3 regions of the Paenibacillus odorifer genome follow, and region 3 is predicted to be linked to each of the others. Evidence: riboswitches for the same ligand, from Rfam matches in the RefSeq annotation. Region 3 holds a riboswitch; each other region holds the start of a gene.
The links. A riboswitch is a leader RNA that binds a small molecule or an ion and turns the genes downstream of it on or off. The one in region 3 is predicted to bind cyclic di-AMP.
Positions count from the first base shown of each region.

Region 1: another riboswitch for cyclic di-AMP. It lies ahead of PODO_RS00540 (C40 family peptidase); the one in region 3 lies ahead of PODO_RS24920 (TrkH family potassium uptake protein).
Region 2: another riboswitch for cyclic di-AMP. It lies ahead of PODO_RS25365 (alpha/beta fold hydrolase); the one in region 3 lies ahead of PODO_RS24920 (TrkH family potassium uptake protein).

Region 1 covers NZ_CP009428.1:112,382-117,063, forward strand. Annotated here, with positions in the region: gene PODO_RS00525 (c-type cytochrome) at 1-227, opposite strand, end outside; gene PODO_RS00530 (GNAT family N-acetyltransferase) at 355-840, opposite strand; gene PODO_RS00535 (C40 family peptidase) at 1,029-1,520, opposite strand; cyclic di-AMP (ydaO/yuaA leader) riboswitch at 1,526-1,668, opposite strand; gene PODO_RS00540 (C40 family peptidase) at 2,031-2,459, opposite strand; cyclic di-AMP (ydaO/yuaA leader) riboswitch at 2,517-2,655, opposite strand; gene PODO_RS00545 (hypothetical protein) at 2,873-3,709, opposite strand; gene PODO_RS00550 (M1 family metallopeptidase) at 3,715-4,682, opposite strand, start outside.
Region 2 covers NZ_CP009428.1:5,821,365-5,826,046, reverse strand. Annotated here, with positions in the region: gene PODO_RS25370 (Nif3-like dinuclear metal center hexameric protein) at 4-798, shown strand; gene PODO_RS31580 (hypothetical protein) at 883-1,056, shown strand; cyclic di-AMP (ydaO/yuaA leader) riboswitch at 1,377-1,563, shown strand; gene PODO_RS25365 (alpha/beta fold hydrolase) at 1,669-2,478, shown strand; gene PODO_RS25360 (exosporium glycoprotein BclB-related protein) at 3,798-4,682, opposite strand, start outside.
Region 3 covers NZ_CP009428.1:5,715,671-5,720,352, reverse strand. Annotated here, with positions in the region: gene uvrC (excinuclease ABC subunit UvrC) at 1-234, shown strand, start outside; gene PODO_RS24925 (CPBP family intramembrane glutamic endopeptidase) at 333-2,009, opposite strand; cyclic di-AMP (ydaO/yuaA leader) riboswitch at 2,330-2,507, shown strand; gene PODO_RS24920 (TrkH family potassium uptake protein) at 2,570-3,928, shown strand; gene PODO_RS24915 (potassium channel family protein) at 3,942-4,613, shown strand.

The sequences.
Region 1 (4,682 bases), 1.2 Mb from region 3:
CCTTCATTCTGAAGACTTGGTCCAACTCCACCTTGAAGCTGATCGCCGTGACAGGTGATACAGCTGGCTTTCACGGTTGCTTCTGCCTTTGCCGCGTCCAGTTGAACTACCGGCATCGTGGGCTTATTTTCTTCTGCTACCTCTTCTTTACCCGGAAGTGTAAACATGAGTACTACCGCAAAGGCACAGGCGGCAAAAAACAAACCGCTCATGATCCATTTCTGCATCCCAATTCGTCCCTTCTATGTAAGCTGCTCCCTACATTATAGCTTATGGTGAAGCGTTATCATAGGGTTTGTGACAAAAAAATGAACGAGAATACAATCATTCTTATGAAATATCTGGTATTTAATATCATTTGTCATAGACCATGCAATAAAAAGGTTTGTCTCCTGTAGGTGTGCGGCGTTCATACGTATCTGTAATCGTAAATCCACATTTTTGATAAGTTCGAATGGCGCGTTGGTTCCAGGTCAGGACTTCCAGATCTATCTCACGATCAGGATAACGATTCAAGGCTGTCTGGACGATGGCATCTACGAATAGTTTGCCTAAACCATGGCCGCATAGATCGGGGCGCATCCCAACTCCTAAACGGACGACTCCTTCCATCGGGAACAACTGTGCGAATCCGCACAAAACCTCATTTTCATTTAATATGGAGATATATTGTTCCTCCCGGAGCTGCGGATCACCAAACTCGATGCCAAGAGCCTGCATCTGCTCCCACGGCATCCAGCCATAAATATTATATGGGGGCGTATAGCTCCACTTACAAATAGCTTCTCCGTGAATTGCCTCCATAGGAACAACATGAAAAGTTACCGAGGGATTTATCATAAGGTCAACGATCTCCTTTCACGAGGACATTGCTATATTATTAATTATATACAAAATGGGGGAGGTTCGACTCAGAAACTTTATATGAGGGGAATGTTTTACAAATTATGAGAGGGGTAAATAAGTAATAAGACAAAAAAACAAGCTCTCCTCCAAGAGTACCTTGGAAAAGAGCCTATGTACGTTATTTATTGCACATCATCATTGTCTTCCGATTCAGCAGCAACCGATTGGTAAGCGTCTGTGCTCATAATGCGCTTGGCACCAACGTAGCGTTTCACGTAGTAGCTATCACTCAGAGAGCTAATCGTAACACCGCGTGAGGTAGAAGCGTGTGCGAACTTACCTTCACCGACATAAATGCCGACATGGGAGACACCTTTGCCACTTGTATTGAAGAATACAAGATCTCCGGCTCTTATATCATCACGGGAGATTGCTGTGCCCATTTGATATTGGGAACCTGATTGGTGTGGAAGGTTAATGCCAATCTTATCAAACACATACATTGTAAATCCGGAGCAATCAAATCCGTTAGTGGATATACCGCCGGATACGTATTTAGTACCGATGGCCTTGTCAATCACTTTATCCATTTTGGAATCTGCGAAAGCGCTTCCTGCTCCGATGGTGAGGATGATGGAAAAGCTTAGTACTGCTGCTGCTAACTTCTTCTTCAAAAGTGTATACCCCTTCCAAATGCCTACGAGGTTAGCTTAAGGGTTCGGTTGAAGGTCCCCTATGACCTCTCTATATAATGGAGGTCAATTCACCCAAAGTTGGTTCCCCCGTTTTCCTAATAGTTAGGAAACTCGGCTCATACTGTTGATTAGGATTAGCTTGTAATCAATACATGACAAAACCTTTGTAAATAACAACTTAATGATTACAAAAATGTTACTAAAATCTCACTGCGCTAATTGTAACAAACAGAAAGCCGCTTGGCAATCGTTTTTAACATATTAATGCAGAAAAATTGGCATTTTTACGGTAGAAAGGCATATGTAAGCGTTAATAATGACCTAATTTTTAATATAATTGCAATTTTTATCAAATAAACGTGTTTCAATTGGGCTCTAATAGTGTAAAAATATATTATGGAATAAAGAAAAACCCGAATTTGATTACGGGCATAATCAGATTCAGGTTCATATAGTTGTAATTGTGAGGTTATAGTTGTGAGGAAGGTTTCAATCGAAGGCTACAGCTTGATAAGCTGAAGTACTCATTACTCTTTTAGCGCCAACATAACGATTGGCCCAGTAGGCCTGACTGAGTGAAGTGATGGTCACTCCACGCGAAGAGGACGATTGTGCGAATTTTCCGTTTCCAACATAAATGCCGACATGGGATACTCCATTGCCAAGTGTGTTAAAGAACACTAGATCACCAGAACGCAGATTGCTTTTGGATACAGCAGTTCCAACGCTATATTGAGCTTTTGATGTACGAGGTAAAGTAAGACCCACATTCTTGAATACATACTTTGTAAATCCAGAGCAATCAAATCCGGCAGTGCTTGTACCTCCGGTTTTATAGGCAACTCCAATAGTCTTTGAGATTACAGAGTCCATTTTAGAGTCGGCAAAGGCGCTTCCTCCACCAATAGATAATGCCATTACAAGTCCTAGCGCCGCAGCGACGCATTTTTTTCTTAAATTATGTCTTTTCAAAAGATGTACTCCTTCCAAGGCCTGCGAGGTTAGCTTAAGGGTTCGGTAGAAGATTCCCTATGATCCCTGTAAAGCGAGATCAATTCACCCAAAATATGGTTCCCCCACTTCCCGGTGCAAAGGAATTAGGCGTGTTAAGCACCAGAGAATGACGTTTCGACAGTTACACTTACGATAAATACATTTAGTTATGTAGGAATCGTTTCAATTGATTACAAAATTGTTACTAATAGCACAGGACTTATTGTAACAGAGCTTTTACGATTTTGCAAATACTCTTAAGTTATCCGTATTGAGAAAAAGTCCCAGCTCCTAAATACAGGAATTGGGACCTTTTTATTATGTCAAATAAGGTTGATTTATTGTGGAAATGCTTTGCTACGCCATAGATGATATTGTGCAGAGATTCCCCACATTTTTAAGAGCGTAGAAGGTAGTGGTGAGATTTGCCGTATTATAAGTGCCGGTAGGCCGGGACAGAACAGACCCGTCAGTCCGCACACTAGCAGTAAGAGCAAGCCTCCCGCACCAAGTACAATGGAAACACCTATAGCAGGAATCAGTGACCGCAAGCAGATGAACAGTGAGGAGAACATTCCTGTACCGCCGGTGTAACCAAACTGCATATATAGAAGAAACAGGCGCACGATAAAAATATATATAAGCCATGCCAATACGTATGGTACTAAATGAAGTAACAAAGCGTAGTTAAACAAAGAGGATAAGAACAGCCCGTACATTTTTGGAGCAAGCCAGTAAAGCGGCAGCAGGGTCAGCACCCATTCGATTAGGCTAAAGACTAAGACAGGTAGTCCATAGATCTTCATGCCAGGGAAAAAGAACAGTCCACGCTCGCCCTTTCGCTCCTGGTGGAGCTCATGCAGCAATCCTGCCCTTATGAAAGGGGAAAGCAGAAGTCGCAAGACAACAAGCGCCAGAAGCATCCATAACCAAGTGCGTATCGCAGGGTCCGTATTCAAGCTGAACTGTCCCTCGATATAATATAACAGTCTGCCCATACCGCTGCCTCCGGCGTCTTTATCCGGATAGCGCAGTAGAATCGGAATAATAGCAGATCGGATGAAACCATACATAAAGTAGCCCCAGAGCAGTCGGTAGATGAAGAGCAGAATTAAAATATAAAATTGCTCCTTCATGCTTTGCCAGCCGCGGGTTATCGATGTTCTCACAATCATTCACCTCACCAGACAAGAGTTCCGAGCACGGTTTCAAGTAGTTTAGTTACACTTAATGTCCAGCGAGAGAGCGTCTTGGGCTCTATTTCCGCCAGCCTAAAGTTGTTTAGATGTTTGCTCTCCAATAAGATGGAATGTTCAGGGTCAATCTCAGCAGAGAGAAGAGGCTTATCGCTTAACAATTGCAACGTAGTCTCTGCTCCTTCACCGTTCCAGACCCGCTGCACCGAAGAGCTGTCGGCGAATGTGAATTTCACGGGAACATCAACGTAATGGCTCCCTTTGTTTGAAATCTTCACTAATGATTCGTAGCTTGGAGCATCGCCGCTGTTATTTTTTTTAAAAGTAATCGTATCTACTGAGAAGTCAGGCGCTCCATCACCATAAATGTAATCATCGAAATAGGTCTGCCATGATTTTTTGGTTACCTTCTCAACGACTTTCTGAAAATCTGACGTAGCAGGATGCTCGAAACGGAACTTACGAGCGTAGGAGGACATGATGTTGTTCATTGCTTTGGTACCTACCTGGCGTTCGATATCTTTAAGTACAAGCTTGCCGCGGATATAAACATTTCGGCTATAGGAATCCGCCCCTGCATATTTCCACGTTTCCAGATTTAACGGCTCAGGTATAGTTACCAGGCTGGCCTGTAAAGGCAAATTAGACTTGATACCGTATTCTTGCTCCATAAGTCTGTCTTCGGCATAGGAAGTGAAGCTTTCATCCAGCCAGGCCTCCTCGAATTCATTACTGGCTACCATACCGTAGAAGTATTGATGGCCGATTTCATGAATGACGGTTCTTTCAAGTGAGGTATCTGGAGAAGAATCCGCGGCCCCAAAGGCTGTAATAAGGGTAGGGTATTCCATTCCTCCAGCACCGTTGCCCTCCTTAGGTGGGACGACAATAGACAGCGTAGAGTAGGGATAAGGACCATACCATTTGCTGAAGTAGGTCAGGGCAGCCTTGG
Region 2 (4,682 bases), 110 kb from region 3:
ATAGTGAGCCTCACGATTAGAGCGATTATGGAAGATTTAATGGGAACTGTGGAACAGGTAGAAGGCACTGTCGATATTCTGAACCCAGGGGAACCGGAAACTGAAGTCACAGGGATTATTACGGCCTTCTCTGCCACACAAAATGTTGTGGAGCAAGCAATAGCGTTAGGAGCCAATTTGCTGATCACGCATGAAGGTGTATTTTATAGCCATCATGCGGCGAGCGAGTGGTTAGAAGGTGATCCGGTTTATCATGCGAAAAAAAGTCTGATCGAACATTCCCAAATTGCTATTTTTCGTTATCATGATTATTGGCATCGGCAAAAGCCGGATGGAATTATGGTGGGTTTGCTGGGAGAACTAGATTGGTCCGCATACGTGGAAGAGCAGCAAGCAGCTGCTACGATTCTCACTATTCCTGCTATGACTGTACTGGAAGCTGCTCAGTATATTAAAAGTAAGCTAGGGATCTCTTATGTACGCGCTGCTGGTGACCTGTCTCTGTCCTGCAAACGCGTAGGGATATTAGTAGGTTACAGAGGAGGCGGGACGATGGCTATTCCGCATTTTAATGATCACAATCTTGATTTAATTATTGCTGGAGAGGGACCAGAGTGGGAGACTCCGGAATATGTGCGGGATGCAGGGCACCAAGGCAGATCTAAAGCGCTCATCATGTTAGGTCATGCGGAGAGTGAAGCGCCGGGAATGAAATATTTAGCTGAAATCTTAGCAGACAAATATCCCATGCTTCCTAGCCGGTTCATTGCTGAACAACCCATCTATCAGATGGTTTAATCTGGGGAAATAAAGAGTACGGAATAAATAAACATATTATGGAGAAAATGAAGGGAAACAGGTCACTGAGAAAGGAGTGTTTCAATGGAAATTCCTTTGGAGGCTGATGAAGTATTAAGTCGGATCAAAAAGCTGCAAAGCGACGGAAGCTCGATCAGTAAAAAACAAGTAAAGCAGAGCGATCCTGAGCTTATGAGAAGTGCGCTGTTCTTTTTTCCAAGCTGGGAGCATGCATTGAAAAACGCCGATCTTTTGTAGCCATAGTATTGTAAGAGGAAGCTAAGTGGACAGGGGAATATCTCTGATTCTGCTTAGCTTTTTTCATATCTCCAGTGAAAAGGATGGCCTTTATATAGAAAGTACTGGTGTTTTAACCTCCGTTTGGCTTGGTTCAGAGCCATTTTCTTAAATAAAACGAGTAAACAAGAGCAAAAGAAAGAGAAAATGAAGAGTATGCTCAATATGAAATGAAAAGCATTGCTTTCAACATTATTTTGACCAGAGCCCTCCTTTACAAGCAAACCTTACAAGAGTATGATTCATCTCAGAACTGACAATTATCTTAAATTTACAATTACATAAGCAATCCGCTTAATTTCCGTTTCTGGAAAGCGGGGGAACCAACAACTGGCAGCCGATGTGAGAGTCGGCACTGGTTATGGGGTGAATCCTGTTCCGGGTGCATAACATGCATCCCTGCAGGTAGGGCAACTCTCACTGCCCGAATCCGACAGCTAACCTCGTAAGCGTATGGAGAGAGGATGAATGGCGTGTTTAGTGATGAATAGCCACAGAGAATCCCTCTGTGGTTTTTTGCTGCGTTTTTAAGCAGATATAGTCGTAGAATTTATTATGAAAGAGGTGTTACCTTTGCCTATCGCTAAACTGAACGGAACTTCGCTCTATTATGAAATCAATGGAACTGGCACTCCGGTTGTGTTTATCCATGGACATGGATTAACACACAGTATGTTCAAACCACAGCTGGAGTATTTTTCCGATAAATATAAAGTGATTTTGTGCGATTTACGGGGGAATGGTAAGTCTGGTAAACTGCTGGAGGCCCCACATGAGATTATTGAGACGCAATGTCTGGATTTGATTATGCTGTTGAATGACCTAGGTATCCGTGAAGCAGTTTTTGTAGGAATCGCCTATGGTGGCTTAGTCGTTCAGCATATTGCCAAACAATATCCTGAGCGTGTAAAAGCAATTGTGGTCGCAGACAGCTTCTGTAGGACTCACGGATCAACAATTGTAGGGAAAATACAAACTATGGCAGCATATTGCAGTTTGCTAATGTATTATCTCCCAAGCGAGCTGGTGTTGCCTTCGATTCGGATGATGTACCGAGAGCGCTGGAGTCTGGCCTACAATGAGATTAGAAGAGGGCTGCTGGACAAACGTCCCCGGGAGCTTTATCGGCAAAGGCTGGCTACGAGCCATGTTGATTACACCAGATGCTTAAAGGCTTTTAAACGTCCTGCTTTATGTATTGTAGGGGACTTTAATGAATTTGGAGTGAATTGTATGAAGGAAATGGTGTCCCAGCTGCCACATGCGCAGTTGGCGATTATTCCGAACGCATTAGATCCAAGTAATCTGTGCCAGCCGGAGCAATTCAATGCGATTCTTCAGCGTTTCTTGGAGAAGCAGCAGGGCAGTCAGCAGATTAGCTGATCTATAGGGAGACCTTTACAAGCGAAGCGTTTAAGTGGAAAAAGACGTCCCATAGCCAGGGGGAATGAGCTGGCTATGGGACGTCTTTCTGGGTAGAACTTTAAGGAAATTCTCCCTAAAGTGAAGGGGATTATGGCTTCTAGCACGTGAATTAGGGAAATTCTCCCTAAAGTGAAGGGAATTATGGCTCCTAGAACGTGGATTAGGGAAATCCTCCCTAATAATAGGATGTTTTTAGCCATAAATGGGTATTTGCATGAATTTTTAGGGAGGATTTCCCTAAAAACCTTATTTTAAAGCGATTATCGATGAATATTAGGGAGGATTTCCCTAATATAATGGATATCTAACTAAAGGCTGGCTCATCAGTAGTGAAATCTACGAATGAGCCAGCCTTTGGTATTTTACTAACCGGTGGATGTTGAACATTTACAAGCATATTGTACCTAGAACGCCACTTAATGTCCCTACCCTACCACAGCATCAAATATAGCTCACCCGACGTGGGAAAGAACAGTAGACTCTAAGTAGTGAAGGTAAGAGTATAGAAGGGGCGTAGTAAGCGGTTCACCCGACGTGGGAAAGAACAGTAGTCTCTAAGTAGTGAAGGTAAGAGTATAGAAGGGGCGTAGTAAGCAGCTCACCCGACGTGGGAGAGTACGGTAGACCTAAGTAGTTAAGGTAATTGTATAGAGGAAGGCATAGTAAGCGGCTCACCCGACGTGGGAAAGAACGGTAGACCCTAAGTAGTGAAGGTAAGTGTATAGAAGGAGGCGTAGTAAGCAGCTCATCCGACGTGGGAGAGTACGGTAGACCTAAGTAGTTAAGGTAAGTGTATAGAGGGAGGCATAGTAAGCAGCTCATCCGACGTGGGAAAGAAACAGTAGACTCTAAGTAGTGATTGTAAGTGTATAGAAGGAGGTGTAATAAGCAGCGTATCTGCAGCTCCTGATCGAGACCAAAGGAAAGGAAGGTTTCGGTAATAGGGATTCAGCCTCCGGACATGAGTAGGAGAGAAGAAGAGCGGGGAGTGACATTGACAGACTATCGGACTCAAGCGCTCTTATTTGCAATATTTTCCTATTTTTGAGTTGCTATTGGACCCCATAGGCGTTATTTGTACAAAATAGACGCTATTGAGCACCATTTCTGCCCAATAGCGCCTCTCAGGTCCGATGATCTCTCTAAACAGGGATAAATTAACGAATAGCGGCAGTTGAGTCCGAAAGATCAAGTAAGTGTACCGTATATTACCAAAAAAGCATCTATCACTCCTTAGAAGGAATGGCAGATGCCTTTTTTTGAATTTGTTTTAATGATTATACAATCGTAAAGCCAGCACTTGCATAACCAGTGACTGTATTTACAAGGGAGAGGCCTGTAGCAGTGGCTGAGAATACCATAAGCAGACGTGTCTGTGGTGTTACAGCAAAATTGATATCATTTGTAATTCCATTGACAAAAGTTCCTAGATTAATAGTACCTGTGATAGGTGGGAGCGCTACTAATGCCCCTGGAATAGCAGTAAATGTGTTATTTGGTGTGGCCGATTGGTACAACTGTGCTGTTACATTTATTGTAGTACCAAGCAGCGATAAAGCTATGGTATTACTGAAATAAGCAGCAAGGGATGTTATCACCCCTGCACGAGGAGTCGAGAATGCAAAGTTGATAAGCGGTCCAAGGAGAGTACCTGTTAAATCAATATTACCGCCAACAAGAGAAATGCCTGTGGCTGAACTTCCGAAGCCTACAAGGCTTGTTGTTCCAACCAAACCACCTAAAACCGTGGTCATAATAATAGGTCCTCCGGATGCCAGCGGAATAATTGCACCGTTACCGGTTGCACCAGTGACTCCGGTAATGCCAGTAGCTCCAACCGCGCCGGGATCACCCGTTGCACCCGTAGCTCCGGCAACGCCGACCGCACCGGGATCACCAGTCGCACCCGTTGCACCCGTAGCTCCGGCAACGCCGACCACACCGGGATCACCAGTCGCACCCGTTGCACCCGTAGCTCCGGCAACGCCGACCGCGCCGGGGTCGCCAGTCGCGCCCGTTGCACCAGCAGGGCCTGCCAAGCCTGCAGCGCCAGTCGAGCCAGTCGCTCCAGTTGCTCCTACGCCTGGACCTGCTGGTCCTTGCGCACCTGTTGGCCCTTGAATCCCCTGCACACCCTGTGGTCCTTGAGGTCCCATCGCGCC
Region 3 (4,682 bases):
CATAGGTTCGCGATCACCTTCCACCGTGAACAGCGCGGGAAGTCCATGGTTACCTCCAAGCTGGACTCAATACCTGGTATAGGTGAGAAGCGCCGTAAAGCGCTGCTTAAGCATTTCGGATCGCTTAAGAAAATTAAAGAAGCCTCCGTGGATGATTTCCGTACACTTTCTATTGGAGAAAAGCTGGCAAGACAAATTCTTGATGCACTCAAGGACGAAGAGCCAACCTCATAGCAATGGTGACAAAAGAAAAAGGGTATCACAGCAGCGACTAAAGCTGCTATGATACCCTTTTTTAAATTTGGTTATAGGATGTACACTATTTTATTTTCTTAAATCAAAGAAGAAGGCTCCACCGGCTTAGTCTTCTGTGGTGGATTAAATCGATAGACGATGTAAGCGACTATGAACGGCATAATAATCGCGAAGATACCCGCGCCTACATTTACGCTCTCCTTCATAAAGATCAGCGTAGCGCCCATCAGGATGCTGTCAAACACGACGTGGCTGAACATGACAGCAATAAATCCGTAACGAAGGAAAATATAACTGAACAGCAGCCCGATTACGGTCAGCTCAATCGGACGGGAGCTGATGGGATAGATCGGATATAACGTATGGCCAAACGCCCAAACCAGCGTGGTGATCAAGCAAGCGACGAAAGTGTTCCGGAACACCTTTTTCAGCATAGGGATTCCGAAAAAGCGATAAATGGCTTCCTCAGATAAACCAGCGAGCCATGCGACGATAGGCAGAAGCCAAGCATATCTCATGTTATAAGGAGATTGGGTGGCGTCTGTAGTAGACCAATTGTGCAAGGTAAACGATAATATGATGAACATAACCGTCTGCACCCCTAGCAGAACGAAAGCCCAGATGTAACCAGCCCGGATACTATCCAACACATATTGTCCATAGCCGGGCTCTTTGGCGCGGGGCCAAGGGTTCATGCCTCCCTCTTTTCGCCATAGGCCATTGCCGCCCACTAAAGAGAAGTAGAGCAAGGAGGACATCAGCAGGCTGTATAAAGCATAAATGATAAACATAATGACAGAGGTAATCTGTGCTTCTAGCCCTTCGCCTGTTGATTCAGGCAGCATATTATAGGTGCTGATCATCATGATTACAAAATAGGCTGAGCTTAGGAATACTCCACGTTTAAAGGAAGTATGCTCTCTTCTAAGAATACTGTAGACGAGTGCCAGAATTCCTAAAATCAGTGTGGGTATACCGTAACCGAATAATGTTAGCTTTTCCGCTAAAGAGGTCTGTCCTTGTACGTAGGAGGTATGCCAAGCTGGTGCAGTGAATCCGGCATTAAAGCTGGATACCTGCTCTCCACTGAAATCAAAATAATAGTGCAATAAGGATTCGCCGACCTGAACAGTACTATCCGTATACACTAGCCCATGGCTTCCTGTATTCGATTCAATTTGTAGCTTGGCAGGATTTACTTCCCATTCCTGAAGCCAAGGACGAGCAAGATTCTCCTTCTGCGCTAGAGTGAGGTCAGCTCCCTTGTCCTCTTTTGCACCAACGGAAGCGATGCCTGACCCCTCTTCGGAGGCAACTTTTGCAGCCTTTGAGAAAGCGACAATCTTACCGTTATACATATTGAGGTCAACGATGATTTGCGGCTCTTGCTCCGCTGAAGGAGTAAGCGTTGCACGAAAGACATCAAAAGGATATTTTTGATCCAATTTTTTCTTGGTGTAGTCCTCCACAAGCTTCTCGCGAGACATATAACCATAAAAGGAAGAGTCCGTCTCGTAAAGTACATTCCATTGATCGTTTGGTGCTTCGGTGTAGTTGAGCTTATGTTCTGCAAATAATATGGCTTGGTCACGGGCTTCTGCCTTGCTAATGACGGTGGTATCTTCACCTGTAGGGCTACTAAGCAGTGAAGGGGAAATCTGAAACATAATAAATAGAATAAGACCGATAATGCCCGAGATGATGAGCCTCTTGGAGAGGGCACGTTGCTGTATGGGCTGGCCGACGGGATTCATGTAACGCCTCCTTGTTATGTACTGACAATATTATGTTCCATTATAGTATTAGTGCCTGGCTGGTTACAAAAAACATTATATGTTCTTTTTATGGGTAATAGAGATAGTATAGAATAGTCATGTGAATTTATACCATGAATTTTATCGTGTTCATTTGTGTACGAATGGTGAGAATCGGTGTAATTGCAGGGAAAACACGGAAAAGTGATGAGAAAAGGTACTCCTTTTGATGCAGTCTCTTTAAACCGCATTTTTTCATGTGAATGAGCATTAATTGTGTCTTTGTGAATTCACTAAATAACGTATATAATTTGTATGCAATTGTATAGTAGCCGAATTTCTGGTGAAAACGGGGGAACCATAAGAAGTGATGAAAAGTGGAGTATACAAGATAAATGGCACTTTCATCAGGGGTGAATTTCGTTCTGGGAACGAATAGGGCAGCCTGCACAGTCCGAATCCGTCAGCTAACCTCGTAGGCTAATTTACTGCAGGAACCAAGTTAGCATTGGTTTTCCAGTGCTTTTTTTGTTGGAATTTTTGATAAGAAGGTGAGCATAGTGGCTTCACAGTTTCGCAGGATTTCTGAATTTAAGTTTCTGAAGCTCTCGCCGCCGCAGATACTGGTGCTTGGTTTTGCATCGATTATTCTGATAGGGGCCTTGCTGCTTATGTTGCCCATTTCAAGCACAAGCGGGAATTCCGTGGAATTTATTGATGCATTATTTACTTCAACTTCGGCAACCTGTGTAACAGGGCTTGTTGTGCTGGATACCGGAACTTCGTTCACGATTTTTGGGAAAACCGTAATTATGATCCTAATCCAGATCGGCGGCTTAGGGTTTATGACCATGGCCACTCTATTTTCACTGGTGTTAAAGCGTAAAATATCTTTGCGGGACAGGCTAATCCTACAGGAAGCCATGAATCAAGGCTCTATGGAAGGAATTGTGCGACTGATCCGGAGAGTCCTTATATATTCTCTTGTCATAGAAGGCTGTGCCGCTTTGCTGCTGTCTATTCGCTGGGCTTTTGATATGCCGTTGGGAAAAGCGATTTATTATGGCATATTTCATGCGGTGTCTATGTTTAATAATGCGGGGTTCGATATTTTTGGGGATTTTCGCAGTTTAACTGATTATGTTTATGATCCGCTTGTGAATATTATTGTGATGTTTCTGATTGTCTCCGGCGGGATTGGTTTTATTGTAATGTCAGATCTGGTGGAGTTTCGGGTAACCCGCAGGCTGTCTCTACATAGTAAAGTTGTCCTGTCCACCAGTACAGGGCTGATTCTGATCGGAGCTTTGGTTATTTTTATATTCGAGTTTACTAACACTCGTACCCTGGGTTCACTGAATTTTGGCGGTAAAATATTATCGGCCTTCTTTCAATCCGTATCTCCCCGTACGGCTGGCGCGAACACAGTAGATATTGCTGGACTTCGGCAGGCTACACAATTTTTTATAGTGATTCTTATGTTTATTGGTGCTTCTCCAGGCTCAACGGGCGGCGGGATCAAGACAACAACCTTTACGATGATGATTGGTGCTGTTATTGCTATGCTGCGTGGACGGGAAGATGTTGTGTTGTTCCGTTATCGGCTGGCTCAAGAGCGCATCTACAAGGCATTAACGATCACACTGCTGGCTTTGTTGTTAATTGCCTCTGTGTCGATGATACTCTCCACAACTGAAGACAGTAATTTCTTGGCAATCTTGTTTGAGACGACCTCCGCCTTTGCTACGGTAGGACTGACTATGGGGCTAACTCCGGAACTGTCAGCGATCGGTAAGATTCTACTCTGTCTGACGATGTTTGCAGGTCGGCTAGGTCCACTAACCTTGGCGTATGCACTCGGTCCCAAACAGGGTAAACCACTGTATAAGTATCCTGAAGGTAAAATAATTATTGGATAGGAGTTAATTAGAAATGAAAGCACAGCAATTTGTAGTAATCGGCTTAGGTCGCTTCGGTTCAAGCCTGGCGCTTGAGCTGATGGAAATGGGCTACGAGGTGCTCGGCATTGACCACCATGAAGAACGCGTGGAGGAAATGAGCGATCAGCTGACGCATACGGTAGTAGCAGATGCTACAGATGAGGGAATTATGCGCTCGCTTGGTGTACGGAACTTTGATTGTGGGATTGTTGCGATTGGTGACAATATGGAGAGAAGCATTCTGGCGGCCATTTTGTTAAAGGAGATTGGAGTCAAGCAAGTGGTGGCTAAGGCAATCTCCATCCTTCATGGCCGCGCACTGTCGCGGCTGGGGGTTGATCGGGTTATTTTTCCGGAGCGGGATATGGGGATTCGTGTGGCACACCAGCTGGTGACGCCCAATTTGCTGGATTATATTGAACTGTCCAAGGATTATAAAATTGTCGAGCTGACCGTGCCATCCTGCATGAACGGCAGAAGCTTGTCCGATTTAAATACAAGAGCTAAATATGGCTGCAGCATTGTTGCCCTAAATAGGGAAAGCGGAATAATCGTCGCTCCAACTGCCCATGATTATTTAAGTGAAGGCGATGTTATGGTACTCATTGGTCCTAATGAAAGTATTGACCGTTTTGAGAGTGAAGTTGTGAACCAAGAATCATAGTAAAAGAAGCTGACTCAAAAGTAGTGAATTCTACTTGGGGGCAGCTTCTTTTTTATGGAGTAAAGAGTA